Regions from separate parts of the Paenibacillus hodogayensis genome, predicted to be linked through region 2. Evidence: riboswitches for the same ligand, from Rfam matches in the RefSeq annotation. Region 2 holds a riboswitch; each other region holds the start of a gene.
The links. A riboswitch is a leader RNA that binds a small molecule or an ion and turns the genes downstream of it on or off. The one in region 2 is predicted to bind cobalamin.
Positions count from the first base shown of each region.

Region 1: it holds a riboswitch for cobalamin, as region 2 does, so the genes downstream of both, ABD796_RS07140 (ABC transporter substrate-binding protein) here and ABD796_RS01320 (ABC transporter substrate-binding protein) in region 2, are expected to answer to the same signal.
Region 3: it holds a riboswitch for cobalamin, as region 2 does, so the genes downstream of both, metE (5-methyltetrahydropteroyltriglutamate--homocysteine S-methyltransferase) here and ABD796_RS01320 (ABC transporter substrate-binding protein) in region 2, are expected to answer to the same signal.

Region 1 is NZ_BAAAYO010000002.1:368,756-371,017, forward strand. It holds gene ABD796_RS07135 (FecCD family ABC transporter permease) at 1-285, opposite strand, end outside; gene ABD796_RS07140 (ABC transporter substrate-binding protein) at 286-1,254, opposite strand; cobalamin riboswitch at 1,436-1,643, opposite strand; gene ABD796_RS07145 (hypothetical protein) at 2,024-2,262, opposite strand, start outside.
Region 2 is NZ_BAAAYO010000001.1:345,625-347,886, forward strand. It holds gene ABD796_RS01315 (cobalamin-binding protein) at 1-10, opposite strand, end outside; gene ABD796_RS01320 (ABC transporter substrate-binding protein) at 56-1,048, opposite strand; cobalamin riboswitch at 1,335-1,538, opposite strand; gene ABD796_RS01325 (right-handed parallel beta-helix repeat-containing protein) at 1,612-2,262, opposite strand, start outside.
Region 3 is NZ_BAAAYO010000020.1:23,993-26,254, forward strand. It holds gene metE (5-methyltetrahydropteroyltriglutamate--homocysteine S-methyltransferase) at 1-1,035, opposite strand, end outside; cobalamin riboswitch at 1,193-1,382, opposite strand; gene ABD796_RS32490 (hypothetical protein) at 1,462-1,776, opposite strand; gene ABD796_RS32495 (hypothetical protein) at 1,849-2,082, opposite strand.

The DNA of each region.
Region 1 (2,262 bases), on a different contig from region 2:
CGGATTGCGCAGCACGCCCTGAAACCCCGCGCCCGCGACCGACAACGCCGCTCCGACCAATATGCCGAGCACGATGCGCGGCAGCCGTACCTTCATAATAATCTGCTCCGACGATTGGGGCCAGACGGCGGTTACCGAATCCCCGATCCACGGAATTTGCTTGAGCAATATTCCCCATACCTGCAAGACCGGAATATGCGCCGAGCCGAGCGACAAACTGACAACGACGGAAACAAGGAGGAGCAGCATTCCTGCCACTCCCCATGCCAACAGCTTACGCTTCATCTATTTCACCAGCTCCGGGTACAAAGCTTTGGCCATATCGACCAACGCCTTCGTAATGCGCGGGCCCGGGCGCGACATCAGATTATCGTCAAGCCCGACCACCTTGCCGCCCTGTATGGCCGCGATCTTGTCCCAGCCGCTGCGCTCCCGGATCGTCTTTTCCAGATTCGGCACGCCCTTGGCGAAGAAGATGACGTCCGGGTTCGCCTGGATCACCTTCTCCTCGCTGATCTGCTTCCAGCCTTGCAAGTCCGATGCCACGTTGACGCCCCCTGCAATTGCAATCATGTCGTCCAGATACTCGCCTTTGCCCACCGTCCAACCCGGGGAAAATTCGATGTACACTTTCTTTTTCTGCTCCGGCTTCAAGCCCTTCAGCGCATCGACGACTTGCTGCTTTTCCTTCTTCATCTGGCCGGCGACCTGTTCCGCCTGGTCCTGCTTATCCGTGATAACCCCCAGCAGCAGCACCCGGTCTATCGCCTCGTCGATCGTCTTCGGGTTCGTCTGGAACAAATTCAGCTTCAGCTCGTTCAGCTTGGTAACCGAATTTTTATTCAACGACAGCCCGGCGAATACGATATCCGGGTTGGCCGCGATGATCGCCTCCGGATTTCCTTGCAGGTTGCCCATCTTCGGCTTGCTCTTCGCTTCCGCCGGGTAGTCATCCAGATCGGACACGCCGACGATCTTATCGCCCAAGCCGATCGCGAACAACACTTCCGTCTCCGTAGGCGAAAGCGAAACAATTCGCTCCGGCGCCTTGGCGAACGTAAATTCCTTGCCCGAGCTATCCTTTAGCGTCAGCGGATAAGTCGTCTTCTTGCTTGTCGCCTGCGGCGCTTTGCCGGTATCCCCCTGCTGTGCCTGGGCAGGCTCCTTGACCCCGCCGGTCTGCTTGCCTTGACCGCATGCCGCAAGGCTCAGCGCGAGCGCGGATGCCAGCAGCAGCATAGACAGCTTCTTCATAGCGTTTCTCTCCTTCTCTTGCTCCGGACCGTTCCCGGAATGCGGCGATATGAGGTCCTCCGTCAAAAAAGCCCCCATCCTGATCAGGACGGGGGCGCAGCAAATACGGGCAATCGCACGGACAGCACGAAACGGTTTATCGTTCCCGAATAAGCCGGCTCCTTTTCCTCGAAGGAATCCTTAAGCTTTGCCAAAACAGGCAGGTCTCCTGACTCGAGAGGCGCGCTTGAAAGAACAGCGCCGCTTTCCCCGCCTTCCCGCTCCCTTCCGGGAACAGTGGCATACGGGCAAATACCTCGCTTACAGTGGCGGGACCGCGTCGGATTCGCACCGACTTCCCTTTTAACCCGCACGCCGAAAGACGCCGGGCACCTGTTGGCCGATTATGGTCTGGACTGCACCATGCTTGCTTGTGACTGCTATCTGGCTACGGATCGATTATAGGCTATATTGTCTCATCTGACAATAGCTTTCCGGGACCGTCTCACGGCAATCGCATAAGAAAAATCGGCGGCAAAGCGAGGCTGCGGTGACCCTTTGCTCCTCCAATCGCACTTGAAATCGGATTCCCTGTTTGAGTAGTAGCAGGCGGAATCCGATCTCAAAGGCGACCGCTTCGCTTTTGCGGACTCAAAGGCTCCCCTCCGCCTTCTCTGCATAGCCGGACTGTGTCTATTTCGATTGCCCCTGAGACCGTCTCACGGCAATCGCACTAGAAACAAAAACGGCCGCGCCGTCCGGCACGCCCGTTGGCGCTGATCGTATCCGCTTATCGTTCCGCCATCGCTTTCAGCACTTGCTTGGCAGCCTCGCGCTTCCCTTCCTTCAATCGCTGGATAATAAAGCCGTACACTTCTCCGCCTTTGTAACCGGCATCCTTGAGCAGCTTCGAATCTTTGAGCGGCACGCCGACCAGTTGACCGTCGTAGACCCCGTCCGGAAAATCTTCTTTTTTCAACACATCGTCGAGCGGCACGAATCCGCCTTCCTTCTTAAAGCCGTCGAACT
Region 2 (2,262 bases):
CGATTCTCATGGCAAGACACTCCCTTCGGCTTCCCCTTACTCGAATGACGGTCTCTTACTTAATCAGATCTGGATAAATGCCTTTGGCAATCGTCCGCAAGCCATCCACAATACGCGGTCCCGGACGGTTCAGCGTATCCTGATCGACGCCGACGAGCTGGTTGTTTTTGATCGCATCGATTTTGTCCCAGCCGTTGCGTCCTTTAATGATTTGGTCGAGCGTTTGGCCCGCTTTGTCTTTGGCGCCGGTGGTGAAGAAAATGACGGCCGGGTTGTCCTGAATAATTTTCTCTTCGTTGATCTTGTTGTAGCCCTTCGTATCCGAAGCGATGTTAATGCCGCCGGCCAGCGTCAGCACTTCGTCCATAAACTCGCCCTTGCCGACCGTCCAGCCCGGCGAAAACTCGATGTAGACTTTCTTCTTCTGGTCCGGCTTGACTGTACCGACGGCGGTTTTGATGCTGTCAATGTCCTTCTTCATCTTGTCGGCCAGCTCTTTGGCTTCCTTCTGCTTGTCGGTCAATTGTCCGATGATCAAGACGTTGGCGATAATGTCGTCAATCGACTTGGGCTCGAACTTGTACAACGGCAGGTTCAGCGAGCGCAGCTTGCCGAGCGCATCGTCCTTGATGGAAATGCCGGTAATGACCAAATCGGCGTTGGCGGCCAGCACCGCTTCCACGTTCGGAGCGGAGACGCCGCCCAGCTTCGTCTTCGACTTCGCGGCTTCCGGGTAGTTGTCGAAATCCGATACGCCGACGATCCGGTCGCCCAGTCCGAGCGCGAACAAAATCTCCGTCTCGGCCGTAGAGGTGGAAGCGATCCGTTGAGGCGCTTTTTGCAGCGTAATTTCGGCGCCGGTCGTATCTTTTAAGGTAAGCGGGTATTTGGTGGCGGTGGCAGCGGCTTCTGTTTGTTTTCCAGCGGTCTGCTCTCCCGTCGGGGACGCCCCGTTTTTCGCGGTAGGTTCTTCCTTGTTCTTCGCTCCGCAAGCGGCGAGAGAGAAGCTAAGAAGGATAACTAGCAGTAGTGCGGCAATCTTGTTCATGAAGCGGTTCGTTCCTCTCCGGTTTGGAATAATGGAGAACGGCTTGCCGGTATTGAAAGCCCGTGTGTCTTCGCCCGGCGCAACGTCAAAAGCCCCGTTCCGTAGGAAGGGGCAGCGCATCAAGGATTTGCCAAGCACGGCACAATGGCGACGTAAGGCCATGACGCCAAAAAAACGGCGCTGCAGCGCGAAGCGCCCGTCTCCGGTCCGCTTTCGCGCATGGCCGCAACCATGCTGGGAATGATCAAATCGCTGAATAGCCGATCCTTTTCCGCGAAGGATGTCGTTGGCTGAAGCACAGTAGGCAGGTTTCCTGGCTTTCGGGCTTGCGAGTTCCCCGCCTTCCCATCCCGCATGCGGAACAGTGGCCTATGGAGTTCTCCCCGGTACACAGTGGCGGGACCGCGCCGGATTCGCACCGGCTTCCCTTTTAACCCGGCATTCGGTCTTCTTGCACCGAACGCGAGGCACCTACTGGCTGTTACAGTTCTTTCAATAGAGTCAAGCTCGTTTCACTCTGGCGATTATACCACAGCCTCGGTTCGGACGCTACGCTTGTTTCATTAACTGACAACCTGATAAGCGAACTGCACCTCCAGCCCTTCGGCCGAGGAGGCTCCGAGCACCCGGACCTGCAGCCTGCGCGGGCCGGCGGTTCCGTCTACGGTATACGGACTGACCAACGTCGTCGATTGCAGCGCCGAAGCGGCCGCCACCGCACTGCCGCCCGCGCTCGCCCCGTCGGCGTCCAGCCGCACGCTGCACGAACCGGCCGACAGCTTGCGGGTCACCTTGACGATCCGGATGCGCTGCCCGTCTACGTAGAACATATTGCTCAGGTCGTATACGCCGTCGGCAACCGGTCCGGCTATGCGCGCGAGCAGCAGTCCGTCGATCTGATCGACCCCTTTGTTGCCGGTGAACCGCGTCTGCGACGTTTGCGTCCCGCTCAGCAGGTAAGGTCCGGCCGCATTCCCCTTCAGATCGTTGTCGCTGACGAGCACGTCGGCCGCCTCGCTGACGATTCCGTAATCTTGCCTCGACACGCCGTCAGGCAGCGAGCCGATCGCATTGCCGACGATGACGACCCGCGATGCGGACGAGCGGAGGTTGATGCCCGCCCCGTTGCGCCAGGCGGATCCCCCGCCCAAGTACCCGTTGACGTAAGCGACGCCCTGCAGGTCGAACTCGGTCGGGCTGACGACGGTTATTTT
Region 3 (2,262 bases), on a different contig from region 2:
CGGATCGAGCTCCTTCTCCCGGCTTGTCGTCACCGGTACGTGCAGCAGGCTGCAGGAAGGCTGGAGGATCTGCCGGTCCAGCGGGACTTGGGCTGCCAGTTCGTTCACAAACGCCAGCTTGGCGCCCAGATCGCTCCGCCAAATATTGCGGCCGTCGATCAATCCGACCCCGAGAACTTTGTCAGCCGGGAAGCCGAACTGCTCCAAATGCTTCTTGTTCCGCACATAGCCGTGCACGAAATCGAGTCCGATGCCGTCCACCGGCAAAGCGACCGTTTCCTCGTAATGCTCGACTCCCTCGAAATACGTTTGCAGCAAGATTTTCACGCGCGGAGCAGCACGACGCACTTCCTCATAGATACGGGCAACCCGCTTCATCTCGGCCTTTGGCAGCGATACGGACAGGATCGGCTCGTCGATCTGCACCCACTGTACGCCCTCTTCATCCAGCTCGCGAATCAATTGCAGGTAAGCCGGCAAAAATTGATCGACCAGTTCGTCCAATTGTTCGGCTTTGTAGCCTTTGGACAGCTTCAGGAATGTGTACAAGCCGAGCACGACCGGTTTCCCTTCGATCGAAAGCTTTTCTTTGGCTTCCCGGTACGCCTGCAGCGGACGGTTTTCCAGAAGTGCGGGCTTCGCTCCTTCCAGCTCGGGCACGATATAGTGGTAATTCGTGTTGAACCATTTGGTCATTTCGGAAGCGGTCGCCCCTTGCACGCCCCGAGCTATCGCGAAATAAACGGAGAGCGGCACCGGTCCTCCCGTATGCCCGAAGCGCTCCGGCACGACGCCCAGTTGGACCGCCAGATCAAGCACATGATCGTACAAACTGAAGTCGCCTACCGGCACCAGATCGATGCCTTTGTCGCGCTGCGTGCGCAGATGATTCAAGCGGATCGTTTCCAATTGGGCCAGCAGTTCGACCTCGCTCGTCTTTCTCGCCCAAAATGCTTCAAGCGCCTTCTTCCATTCCCGGTCGGCCCCGATTCTCGGATACCCGAGCGAGCTGCTGCGTATTGTTGTTGTCCCCATAGCCGTTCCTCCTCTTATTGTCTCGCGGACTGCTTATTGCTTGAAAACATCAAAAAAGACATCCTTTACCCGGAAAAACGCATAGGTAAAAGATGCCCCCTCATTAGTACGTATGATGGCCGCTATCTTTAACACCTCCCTATCTCCCGTAGGTAAAGCAGTGCTGTCAGAACAGGCAGGTCTCCTGGCTCCGGGATCGACATGTTTGACGGCCTTCCCGATCATTCGATCAGTGGCGTTGTTCGTCAAACACTACTCCGTTACAGTGGCGGGACCGCGTCGGTATTGCACCGATCTTCCCTTTTAAGCACCGGCAGCGCCGGCACACCTATTCCCACATTATTCGGTTATGAAAACACAGTTACACAAGGATCATACAACACAATGCCCGGTTGTGCAAACCCTATCGGAATAGTTATTATTGGATTAGGTGCCCGAAGAATCGGTCGAGAGATGTTCTTTCTCCTCCGCCAGCCGCTCGATTTCCGCTACAGACAAACCCGTTACTTTGGCTATGACAGTCATGTCTATCCCCTCGATCAGCATAGCTCTGGCCGCCTTGGCTATTCCTCTTGCTTCTCCTTTTGCTTCTCCTTTTGCTTCTCCTCTTGCTTCTCCTTCGGCGATAAGACTGTTTCGCTCAATCAGCGAATGTTCTCGCGCCTCGTATAAACGGATCGTTTCTTCATCGCTGCTCAGCCACTCGAGCCGTTCTTCCGTTTTGGCAATAATAGGGTCCATCCCGATCAGCTCCTTCAAATTGTGACAGTCAAACCTGATCGGCAAGCATGTCCCGGAAGAGTACTCCGTTTTTTAAACCTCGTTTATACATATAACTTCGGCCAAACTGTGAAGATGATTGATTTTTTCTTCATAGGCGAATAAGACCGCCACCTGTTCTTCAGGTAGTCGGTCTTGCAACATTTTAAATAAACTGATGATCTCTGTCTTTGTCTCATCGTACTCGGACAACCGGTCAGCCAGCAGCTGCCCATGCATAATCGTTTGATCGAGAATAAGCTTTTGAAAGGAATGGCTGATGCTCATCAAAATCCCTCCGCCTCAAAATTTCAGGAATCAGGCGTAAGGAAAATGAGTTCTATCGAATTCCCATCACGCCTTCTTCTAATTTTATCCTATAATGGGAATATGGCGCTACGGTTTATACTTGGTTAACTATAGGTAGAGAACTATACTTCGCAAATGCAAGCCCGAGCGTCACTTCAC